Regions from separate parts of the Pseudoalteromonas sp. S3776 genome, predicted to be linked through region 2. Evidence: predicted binding sites of a transcription regulator. Region 2 holds the regulator's gene; the other holds the start of a gene.

Evidence for each region. The regulator LexA, encoded in region 2, represses DNA repair genes until DNA is damaged. The targets are predictions, from matches to a motif close to TACTGTATNNNNATACAGTA.
Region 1: a site for LexA is predicted at 2,194-2,213, ahead of dinB (DNA polymerase IV). Genes of this name have one in related genera too.

What each region holds. Positions count from the first base shown of each region.
Region 1 is NZ_PNCU01000011.1:25,403-31,458, forward strand. It holds gene CWC16_RS06205 (ABC transporter substrate-binding protein) at 1-105, opposite strand, end outside; gene CWC16_RS06210 (aldo/keto reductase) at 214-1,266, opposite strand; gene CWC16_RS06215 (acyl-CoA thioesterase) at 1,333-1,755, opposite strand; gene dinB (DNA polymerase IV) at 2,225-3,277, shown strand; gene CWC16_RS06225 (M17 family metallopeptidase) at 3,397-4,932, shown strand; gene CWC16_RS06230 (methyl-accepting chemotaxis protein) at 5,199-6,056, opposite strand, start outside.
Region 2 is NZ_PNCU01000014.1:30,786-36,841, forward strand. It holds gene CWC16_RS06745 (S41 family peptidase) at 1-697, opposite strand, end outside; gene CWC16_RS06750 (endonuclease) at 808-1,467, opposite strand; gene CWC16_RS06755 (hypothetical protein) at 1,524-2,225, opposite strand; gene CWC16_RS06760 (DUF7218 family protein) at 2,369-2,620, opposite strand; gene CWC16_RS06765 (hypothetical protein) at 2,852-3,232, shown strand; gene CWC16_RS06770 (PaaI family thioesterase) at 3,243-3,683, opposite strand; gene lexA (transcriptional repressor LexA) at 3,861-4,478, shown strand; gene coxB (cytochrome c oxidase subunit II) at 4,950-6,056, shown strand, end outside.

The sequences.
Region 1 (6,056 bases), on a different contig from region 2:
ACTTTGTAACCACACAATTTCTTCAATTGGGTGTGTATTGTCAGCGTACCCGTACTGTGAAAAACCACCCAGCACAGTGCAAAATAAAACTATATTTTTAAGCATAACTCACTAAAAATAATCCATTTAAGTTAACTTTAGTATAGTTTTACTTTGTATATGTTCAAATTTAACAACGGAATAGGCAGTAATTAAACCGCCTATTATTTTGCTTTAGTATGGCTGCGGGTAATCTTTAAAAATTGCGCCAATTTCAGCAAGGGTGTCATTGCTTAAAGTTAAGTTAAATGCGTCAATATCTTCTTTTAATTGCGCCATATTAGTCGCCCCAATAATTGATGAAGTAACGCCATCGACTTGATTACACCACGCAAGGGCTAATTGTGCCGGTGTTATACCAATTTCATGCGCCAAATCCACATAGCGCTGCGTTGCTTTTTGCGCGTTAGGGGTATCCCTGAAAATGCCATTTCGCTGCATGAATGTCCAACGCGATCCAGCAGGTCGCGCGCCATTTAAATATTTACCGGTTAACAAGCCCGCTGCAAGTGGAGACCAAGGTAAATATGCAATGTCTTCATGGATACATTGCTCAATTAAATAAGGCCAATCTTTCGCATGCGCTAGGCTAAATTCGTTCTGAATCGAGACCATTCGCGGTAAGTTATGCGCTTTAGCTAAATTTAAAAACTGGCTAATGCCCCATGGCGTGTCATCTGAAAGACCACAAAATTTTATTTTGCCGGCTTTAACGCACTCATTAAGGCCTTCTAAAATATCTAGCATGCCAGCTTGTTGTTGCTCGGTATTTACGTCACTAAAAGTAAGTTTACCTGGCCACTGCCTGCCAAAATGCGGGGTAGAGCGATTAGGCCAGTGCAATTGATATAAATCTATGTAGTCGGTTTGTAAGCGTTTGAGGGAGTTATCTACAGCCTCAATAACCGCGCTGCGTGTTATATCGCCGCCATCACGTACCCACGACAAGCCGTTGCCTGCAATTTTAGTGGCCAATACAATATCACCACGTTTTTCTTGGTTGCGGTTTAGCCAGTTACCAATAATTTGCTCTGTTTTACCGTAGGTGTCAGGTGAAGGAGGAACGGCATACATTTCGGCGGTATCAATAAAATTAACGCCTTGCGCTAAAGCATAGGCTATTTGCTCATCTGCCTCTTGTTGGGTATTTTGTTTACCCCAAGTCATGCTACCTAGGCATACTCTTGAAACATCAACCCCGCTGCTGCCTAACGGACTGTATTGCATGTAAAATCCTTAAATTGTGTAAGATCTTGAGTGTGGCTTATTAATACCAGCTCGCATACTATTTAATTAAGCGAATTGGTGTAAGGCCGATAATAATGGCTCAGTGATCGCCGCCTTTTGCCCCGTTTTAAAGTCAAACATAACTACTTGAGAGTAGCCTGTTGTGGTAACAGCTTGCTGTGCATGACTATATACAGAGTAATTCATCATAAAGCGGTCGCTTTTTATATCCGAAATAGTAATACCTACGGTTAAAGTATCTGGAAAGGTTACAGGGCGCTTGTAGCGAATGTTGTTTTCGCTAATAACGGGACCTACGTCACCTGGTTTTATCGTATCAAACTGGTTTATTTTATTTAAAAAGTCGATGCGCGCAATTTCAAAATAACGCAAGTACACCACGTTGTTTACATGTTGTAGGGCGTCCATATCGGCCCAAGCGACGGTGATATCGGTATGAATAGGGTGCTGTTCTTTGAACCTTTGCATATATGTGTACTCTTAGTTTTAAATGAATCAGGTTATCAATATGGTGTTTGTAGCTCAAGACAATAAATACCATGTTTTTTTATAAGATGATTGTACCTATTTATTTTTAGGACTACAGTTAAATAACACAGGCCACACACACGAGAACACACATGCAAAATATAATTAATTGGGCTTTAGCCAGTTTAGTTTTTATAGCATCTTTTGCTTGCTACGCTATGGGTAATGCTTCAGGCGGTATCATGCTTTTAGCTGCGGGGTTTTTATTGGAATTTGTTTTTTGGCTACATTGCTTTAAAAAAGAAAAGCGCTTTAAGCTGCCGTTTTAAAAGCTGTATAAAGCTTGCTTAATTTAAACGCCAAACTTACTAGCGATTTAACTTTAGCAGGTTAACTGGCTTTATTAACCTTGCTTAATGAAAGTGAATCCTTAATAATGGCTGTATAAATAAACAGTTGTTATGTGGTAATGAAAAAGTTTATTCATATCGACATGGACTGCTTTTATGCAGCGGTTGAAATGCGCGATAACCCCAACCTTGCCAATGTGCCTTTAGCCATTGGTGGTAATAGTCGCCGAGGCGTGCTTTCTACAGCAAACTATATAGCGCGCGAATATGGTGTACGCTCGGCTATGTCTAACTATCATGCCAAACAATTATGCCCAGATTTAGTTATTGTGCCTGGGCGGATGGCTGTTTATAAAGAAATTTCTAACCAAATACGGGCTGTATTTAAACGTTATACTGACCTAATAGAGCCTTTGTCGCTTGATGAAGCCTACCTAGACGTCACCAATAGCTCGGCATTTAAAGGTAGTGCTACGCTTATTGCTCAACAAATTAGAGCCGATATTTTCAACGCTACTGGCCTCACTGCCTCTGCAGGCGTTGCTCCCATTAAGTTTATTGCGAAAATTGCTAGCGATGAAAACAAACCCAATGGCCAGTTCGTTGTATTACCAGATGAAGTTGATTCGTTTTTAAATAATTTGCCGCTGGGTAAAATACCTGGTGTGGGTAAGGTCACCCTTGAAAAGCTTAATTTAAAAGGATTGTATACAGGTAAAGATGTTCGCGAGAAAGGCGTTAATTGGATGCAACAGCATGTGGGGAATTTTGGTGTATCGCTTTATCAAAAATGTGCTGGTGAATACATTGGTAAAGTAACAACCGAGCGAGTACGTAAATCACTCAGTGTTGAGCATACTTATGAATACAACAAAAATAGCTTACAAGAGTGTCTAGATCAGTTGCCTAAATTATTGGAAGAGCTGACAGCGCGTCTTAATAAACAACAGCTACAAAATCGTATAAATAAATTAAGCGTAAAAGTGAAATTTGCAAATTTTGTGGTGACCAGTGCCGATCAAGCTCATCATCAATTAAACACAGCTATTTTTACTGAGCTACTTTCAAAAGCGTATCAACGGGGTATGCAGCAACCGGTGCGTTTACTAGGCATAGGGGTGGGTGTTAAAAATGAACCTAATTTAAACCTACAATTGAGCATTCTAGATTAGAGTGTACTTGAGTGTAACACCAAGTTGCCAGATTAAAATGAGCTCATCGCAGGTGGCTGGTTTTGTGTTTTTATATCAACGATAATAGCCCCTTATGTTTTCTAACAGGAGCTTTACTTATGGCATATCCTCAAGCGATAGCTGCACAATCAATTAGTGCAAGCTTTGCAGCATTTTCTCACGATGCACTTATTATAATTAGTGATGACTTTTCTCAACTTCCGAATAACTCACTACGTGATGCCATTGAATCACAGGCTAAAGTAGACTCTCGTATTGGTAAACAAGTTACGTTTTTAGTAATTGATAATGTACGCGTTGTTTTAGCACCTACAGGGCCGCTTAATCGCGATTACGATGATGTAAGACGCTACTTTGATGCCGCCAAACTTGCGATTAACGAAGCAAAAGCCGCGGGCAGCGTAAACCCTGCTATTTACTTACCTAAATTACATACGGATGCGCGTTACCAGCATGCATTAGAGGTGGCGTATTTAGGTGCATGCCAAGCATTATGGCAACCTTTAGAGGCGCGTGAATACCACGGTGAAAGTATTGAGCCAATTACGCAAATTGGTTTAATTGATGCAAGTGAGCAAACAGTAAAAGCAGTTAACGCAATTGCTGCTGGCCAATATGCGGCACGCGATTTATGCGGTACTGAGCCTGAACGTATGGCGCCACCACGCTTTGCCGATTACTGTGTTGAGCTTTTCAAAGGCTCTACAGTGGCAGTTGATGTGATTGACGACATAGACACAATAGATAAAAACTACCCTATGCTTAGCACCGTTGCGCGCGCATCTTATGCGGTTGAGCGCCACCATCCACGCGTAGTAAAACTAGAGTACGTACCAGAGGGTGAAGTAACGCGTACGCTAATGTTTGTGGGTAAAGGTTTAGTATACGACACCGGCGGCGCCGATTTAAAAGTAGGCGGTTACATGGCTGGTATGAGCCGCGATAAAGGCGGTGCTGCATCTGTAGCGGGCTTTATGAAAGCGGTTGCTGATTATCAGCCTAAAGGCGTTAAAGTGATTTCTTATTTAGCGGTGGTTCGCAATTCAATTGGTTCAGATTGTTTTGTACCAGATGAAATAATTACTAGTCGTGAAGGCGTACGCGTACGCATTGGTAACACCGATGCCGAAGGGCGCTTAGCTATGGGTGACCTTCTTAGCGAAATGAAAGACTTGGCTAAAACACAAGTTAACCCAACTCTATTTACTGTAGCCACTCTTACAGGCCATGCGGCACGTGCTATGGGACCTTACGGTGCGTATGTTGAAAACGGCCCAGCACGCAGTGCTAATACGTCTCGTCAAATAGCGGATTGTGGTGATTTATGGGCAGATGCAGCAGAGGTTTCTCGCTCTCGTCGTGAAGATTACGACTTTATAAAGCCGCGCACCTTAGCTGATGATGTTTTATCAAGTAATAATGCGGCTTCTGCTGTTACAGCTCGTGGGCATCAATTCCCTATGGCATTTTTAGCCGTTGTTGGCGGACTTGATAAACATGGTAACGATTCTGAGCAGCCATTACCTTATGTGCATATGGATATTGCTGGTAGTGGTGTTGAAGGCGGTGATTGGCAGCATGGCAAGCCAACCGCGGCATCGGTAACCAGCTTATTTGCACGCTACTGTATGTAATACCAATCCGCAATAATACTTAATCATTTTTCGGGGCTAAACGTGTCGCTATCTGTGTTAAAAAATCTCATTTACGACTGCATGGATGCAGAAGGTAGAGCAATGCAGGAGCAATTGCCGAGAACAACTAAATAGCAAATTTTTTGCCTAGCCATCAACACGTTTTTCCATCCTAAAAATAGATCACTTAATTATGCGAAATGGTATAAGCTAAAAACGCTTATGTAATAAAAAAGCCCTGTTAATTCAGGGCTTTTGTTTTTTAATTATTTTAATTTAAAGCGATTAACCACACTCGAAAGCCCTTGGCTACTTTGTTTAAGGTTGTCACTGGCATCGGTAAGCTGCTTGGTATTATTTAATGACTGCTCGGTTGATTGAGATAGCTCGTTAATACGTAAATTAACCTCGTCAGCAGCTTGTGTTTGCTGCTCGGTAGCACGGGCTATTTGGCTGTTCATGTCTGTAATTATAGACACCAATCTTTCTATTTCATTGAGAGAGGTATCGGCAGATGAAACCTGCTCTACCGTGGTTACCGACAATGCTTGACTTGATTTTACGGCCTCTACTGCCGCTTTAGCGCCTTCTTGCAATTTGGTGATCATGGTTTGAATTTCATCTGTGCTCTGCCCAGTTCTGCTCGCTAATGTGCGCACTTCATCGGCAACAACTGCAAATCCTCTGCCGTGCTCTCCTGCACGAGCCGCTTCTATAGCAGCATTAAGTGCAAGTAAATTTGTTTGCTCCGATATACTTCTGATCACATCGAGTACAGAGCCTATGTTGTTACTTTCGTTTGCTAAATCTTCGGTTACTTGGCTCACGGTTTCTATATTACTTGAGAGCGTTTCTATGGCAGTAATGGTACTGGCCACCACGTTTTTACCGGTTGAGGCATTGTGCGCTGCATCATTGGCAGCTTGTTCTGCGGCTTCGGCATTACGACTCACATCATGAATTTGGTGCGTCATTTGCTCCATGGCGGCAGCTACTTGTGTGGAACTGTCGTTTTGTAGCTCAATGAAGGAGTGGCTTGTTTTACTTGACTCATCCACCGTGTGCGCGTGTCTGCTTACATCATCTGCACTGTGCGATACATGCACTAATGACTCGCGCATTTT
Region 2 (6,056 bases):
CAACGATGGTGTGCGAGTCGCCATTAGTGGGGCTAAATAAGCCTTCGTTTAGGGTATCTACGCCTGCTTGTGTGCTGGTATTAATGCTTACGCCATCAACTTCGAGCACCGTATCGCCACGTTGAAAACCAATTTGGCTTGCTGGTGAGTCATCTTCTAGGTAGGCAACACGCAAAATTCTATCAGCTGGGTCGCCTATAAATGCCCAGTTTATGCCATAGCCTGAGGTTACACCTGATTGTGCTTCTTGAAAGTAGTCCTCGGAGGGCTCTGAAAAATGAAAGTTATCTTTTTTATCACCAGAGTCGGTTAGTTCTTCGGTTTTTAGTTGGGCAAAATAACTGGCCACTGTAGCAAAGTTTTCAGGGTCGTTATCGGCTATTTCATCATACCAAAGGTAGGTTTCATTGCTCCACGAGCGAAGCCAAAGCTTTTCGTAAAGTGCTGAACCGGCTTGGTCTGGGTAAGGCTCATTATTATTAAACGGATCGTTACCTGTGCGTGGGTTTTCGCAAAAGTTTTTTAACTCATCCGATGGCTCAAATACACCTGCCGTCCATGTTGGGGCTGTGCTTGCAGGAGGTGTGATGACTGGAGCGGGCGTTTCATTCATGCTGCTACCACCGCCACAGCCAGCAAGTGTTAGGCTTGAGAGTGCAGCAATAATAGCGAGTGATGCTTTGTTATTTTTAAACATACAGAACTACTTTTTGTAAATAAGTTGTTTAAAATACTACAACACCCGCTCATTTATTCAACGTATTAGACTCTAAATTATGTAAATGAGTGTATAACATTTCGCTTGTGTTAAAGCTTGCTTGCGCTGCTTTTATCTGCAAATGCTTGTTTTTTCCACGCATCAAATAGCTTTTGTTGTTTGGCTGATATTTTTAAGCCATATGTTTTTTGCATATAAGCGTAGGTGTCGGCAATGCGTTTGCGGGCATAAAATGGCGGCTCTACTACGCGTTGTCTAAAGTTAACCTTTACCTGGCAGCGGCCATATTGAGTGGCATTTTCGCTCAGCATTCCAAAGCGGTAGTTAGAGCGATCGGCGTTAATTTCGCCAATAGCGGGGGCTAAGTTGTTTATGTCGGCTTCCATTTTTCTAAATTTGGCACTGACCTTTCGACAGTTTTTACGTCCGCCGTTTTGCCAGCATTGTAGCTGGTGGCCAAATTCCCATGCGGGCACTATGTGCTCCCATTCAATACGTAAAGCGCGCTGGTTTACTTTGCCTGAGCGGGTAAATGTATTACGAGGCACATAACCACAACCCGCTGGATCTGGCACTAGTTTTTTACCTTGTTTTTTAATGTCGCAGCCGCAGTAGAGGCTTTTGGCGTTATTAGGCAGGGTTTTAATTAAGTGCCTTTTAGCCGTTGAAAAACGGGTAAATTCCTCACTCGATGCCGAAAAACAAATACAACAAGCCACAAAGGCTAAAATAAATTTAAGCATATCCATCACATACGTGAACTACAGGAGGCGCTAGTTTAAGGCCTTGAAATTAAAATATAAACCTATTTAAAAATCCTTTTAAGCCTTAAATTTTGCAAAAGTAGCAACATGCCGCATAAACAAAATAGCACGCTGGTGGCTGCAAAGCTGATTAGTAATGGGTTGTTAAAATCTTCTCGCTCGTCGTAATCCATTATGTGCAGCATCCAAAAAAAGTCGAATATACGCCATAGAGTGCTGCGAACAGTAATTACTTTGCCGTTAATTGCATTTAAATACAGCGTGGTATTAAAGGTGTCTTTAAATTGTACTTGCCACACATTTGTTTTGTATCCGACCTCTCGAGTCCCTTGTTTTAAAAATGTGGTACTTACTGGTTTAGCGTCGATGAGCAAATGAGCCTGCGCATTAGCGGTGATTTGTATTTTAGTGGGTGGCTTAAAAGGGCGGCCCGTTAAGCCATTAAAGCTTTGCTGCTCGGTGCTGTTAATAACAGTAATAAGCGGGGTAGTTAAAAAGTGCTCAAATATTATTTGAGTGGGGTTAGCCACTTGTGACGTAATATTATCGAGTGATGTGGAGTAGTCTGCTTGTGTAAATGGGTTTGTAAGTGTGCGTTTTGCAAGGTGCTTACCATGTACGTATTCAAGTGGTATCGCGCTCATTACTAAGCCACCTAAAAGCCAAGCTAAAATTTGTAAGGCAAGTAAATAGCCTAGCCACTTATGAAGTTTTCGTGCGCGCTTAAAGAGTTGTTTTCTCATTTTGTGCTTCTTATTATTTTTAGCGTTAGTGTATTACAGCTGCCCATGCTTTTACTGCGACATTTTGTCGCAGTTATTCATAAGCTTACTCTAACTTTATAAAAATAATAAAAAGGAGCGATAAAAAATCAGTGAGGCTGCGTTTAATGCTCACGCAGGGCATCTATTAGCTCTTGTTTGCTCATTTTTGAGCGGCCACTAATGCCTACCTCTTTTGCTTGATCGTATAACTGTTTTTTAGTGCGCTTCTCATACTTTGAGGCTTTGCCGCCTTTAACTGCGGTTTTATGAGTATTACTATTAGCAATTCGCGCGGCTTTTTGTTTGCTCATGCCTTCATCGCGAAGTGCATCGTACTGTTCATCATTTTTAATTTGCGGACCATGATCTACCATTATTGTTCTCCTACAGCTTTTAATTACACAGTGTGTGTATAACTTTCATACATAAACGCTAAATTTGTGCTTAACTAGCCTAACCCGTTTAATAAGGCAAATTAGGTGCCAATGGCGTTTAAATAGGTATTTTCTATTAATAAAGCCATGTTTACCGCTTAGTTGATTTGGTATAAAAGTAAAACTGCGTTAAAGTTTGCGATGAAACTATAAGAGGGTAAAAAGCAGACAATGTCGGAAATTCAATTTTTAAATGTAGATCTAGAGCTTGAGTCTAAACATGATATTAGCGCCTTAGTGGCAGACTTAAAGAAAAACGCGACGGTTTTGCATTATGACAAAGACGAATATCGTCAACTTGCGCGTATTGAAGCCTCAGGTGAAATATCAACACCAGATAAAGCGATTAACCATTTGTGCGAGCTTATTGAGTCGTGTTCACGTAATGCGCTTAAACAATGGCTCAGCTGCTCGCGAAGAACGTTTGATATTGGCTTTGAATCGGGCACGTCGCCTAAATGTTTTAACCAAGCCTTACATGCAGACACACTGCTACGTATATCTGCGATTGGTGCAGGTATGGAAATTACTATTTATCCTATCGAAAAATAACAATAAGTAATTATCTGCGCTCTACAACTGCTGCGGTCATTTTTGATACGCAGCACAGCTCATTGCGGCTATTTGTTATTTTTATTTCCCACACAGAACTACGCTTACCAATATGAAAAGCCCTAGCGGTTGCAGTTAAAGTACCATTGCGAGATGCTTTTAAATGGCTTGCGCTAATTTCCTGCCCTACACAATAAAACTTTGTAAAATCGACAACAAAATTAGCAGCATAGCTTGCTACTGTTTCGGCAAGTACTACATTTGCACCACCATGTACCATCCCCATAGGGTTATGATGCTCAGGAATTGCTGGCATTGTGGCAACTAGGTAATCGTCACCAATTTCTGTGACTTCAATACCCATGGTTTTCATTAATGTGCCTTGGCCGTCAATGCCTTCCTCTAACTGTTTGCAAAGCTCTAAAGTGATGGGTTGGTGCCAAATACTCATAATTACTCCTTTATGTTGAAAGCAAATTTATAGCATTTTAAATACTGAACGTCTGTAATTACCTAAAATATATCCAAGTGCGGTGTGTTTAGCTATTTTAAAGCGCAATTTAAATTTGCGATTTTTATTTAACTGTATATACTCACAGTTAAATGTACTGTATGGAAAACCAGTTGTATGCGACCATTAACTAAACGCCAAGCTCAAATACTCGAACTAATAAAAGTTTTTATTAAAGACACTGGTATGCCTCCTACACGTGCCGAAATTGCGCAAACACTAGGTTTTAAAAGTGCTAATGCCGCAGAAGAGCACTTAAAAGCGCTTGCCAAAAAAGGTGTTATTAAAATGAAGCCAGGCGCAAGCCGTGGTATTCAATTGGTTGAAGAAGAAGAGCCAGAGCAACTAGGTCTGCCATTAATAGGTCGAGTTGCAGCGGGTTCGCCTATTTTGGCGCAAGAACATGTTGAGAGCCACTGCAAAATAGACCCACTTATGTTTAAACCTGCCGCTGACTTTTTACTGCGTGTTAACGGTATGAGTATGAAAGATATAGGCATTATGGACGGCGACTTACTTGCTGTACACCGTACTCAAACAGCTGAAAACGGCCAAGTTGTGGTTGCGCGGGTAGATGAAGACGTAACCGTAAAGCGCCTCGAAAAAGCAGGCCGAAAAGTATTATTACACGCCGAAAACGAAGAGTTTACGCCTATAGAGGTAGACCTTGAAAACGAATCTTTTAATATTGAAGGTTTAGCTGTTGGCGTAATAAGAAATGCCGACTGGATGTAATTTTTAACTATTTTTAAGTAACTTTTTATAAATGCGCACTTTTAAGTGTGCATTTTTGTTTTAAGAAAGACCTTCCGCTACCTCAAAGCGCCCTAAAATTATTTAGCCTGTAAACTTTTTTGCACTCGCACTTAACTCCTCTTTTATATGATGCACCCCTAGTTTTACTCGCTATTTAGCAACTAACTTGTGTTTAAGCTGGCGTAATTAAAGCTTATTTTAAAATACAACTTGTTTGTTTTTTATACTAAAACTTGCTTGTTGTACGTTTTTTAGCTAATCATTAATGTGCTGGGCTAACAATAACTCACAGCTTTTTGGTTTTGAGAACACACAAATACACATTCATTGTTGACGCAGCTATACCAATCAAAACAAATTAGGTTGGTTAAATAATAAAAATAACGAATTGGCGTTTAAGCCGTATGCCTCTTCGCTTTGCATTCGCAATAGCATCAAAGGAGCCGTCACATGGGTAAACTGACCTCTGCCTTGTGGCTTGTATTGATTATGTTCCCGCAGCAAGTGCTGGCTAATAGCCAATACAATATGCGCAAGGGCGTAACCGATATAAGTAATAATGTATATCAGCTACACATGACAATATTTTTAATATGTTGTGTGATTGGGGTGATAGTGTTCGCAATTATGTTTTGGGCACTAATTCATCACCGTAAATCTAAAGGGGCAGTTCCTGCCCAATTTCATGAAAGTACCAAAGTAGAAATTCTTTGGACTGCCATTCCGTTTGTTATTTTAATTGCCATGGCAATCCCTGCCACTAAAACCTTGATTGCAATGGAAGATGCCAGTAAGGCCGACTTAACCATTAAAATCACTGGATCACAGTGGAAGTGGCATTATGAATATATGGGCGAAGACGTGGAGTTTTATTCTATTTTGTCTACCCCTCAAGACGAAATAGCCAACCTTGCTAATAAAAACCCTAATTACTTACTTGAGGTTGATAAACCTTTAGTACTGCCAATTAATCAAAAGGTGCGTTTTTTAATGACCTCTGATGATGTTATTCACTCTTGGTGGGTACCTGATTTTGCCGTTAAAAAAGATGCCAACCCGGGGTTTATTAATGAAACGTGGACCAACATCAACGAAGAGGGTATTTACCGTGGCCAGTGCGCCGAACTGTGCGGTAAAGATCATGGTTTTATGCCCGTGGTAGTTGAAGCTAAGTCACAAGAGGATTTTAACGCGTGGCTTGCAGATGCTAAGCAAGCTAAGCAGAAAGCGGCATTAGCCGATGCAGCCCTACTTGAGAAAACGATTCCTAAAGAAGAGTTAATGACGCTAGGTGAGCAAGTGTATATGGCAAGTTGCGCTGCGTGTCATCAGCCAACAGGTATGGGGTTACCGGGTGTGTTTCCAGCGCTTAAAGGCAGCCCCATTGTGCTTGGTGATATAAAAGATCATATAGATATTGTAATTCATGGCCGTCCTGGCACCGCAATGCAGGCATTTGCAAAGCAGTTATCTATAAAGCAACTTGCGGCAGTAATTACCTACAAACGCAATGCGTGGGGTAACGATACGGGTGATGTTATCCAACCTAGTGAAATT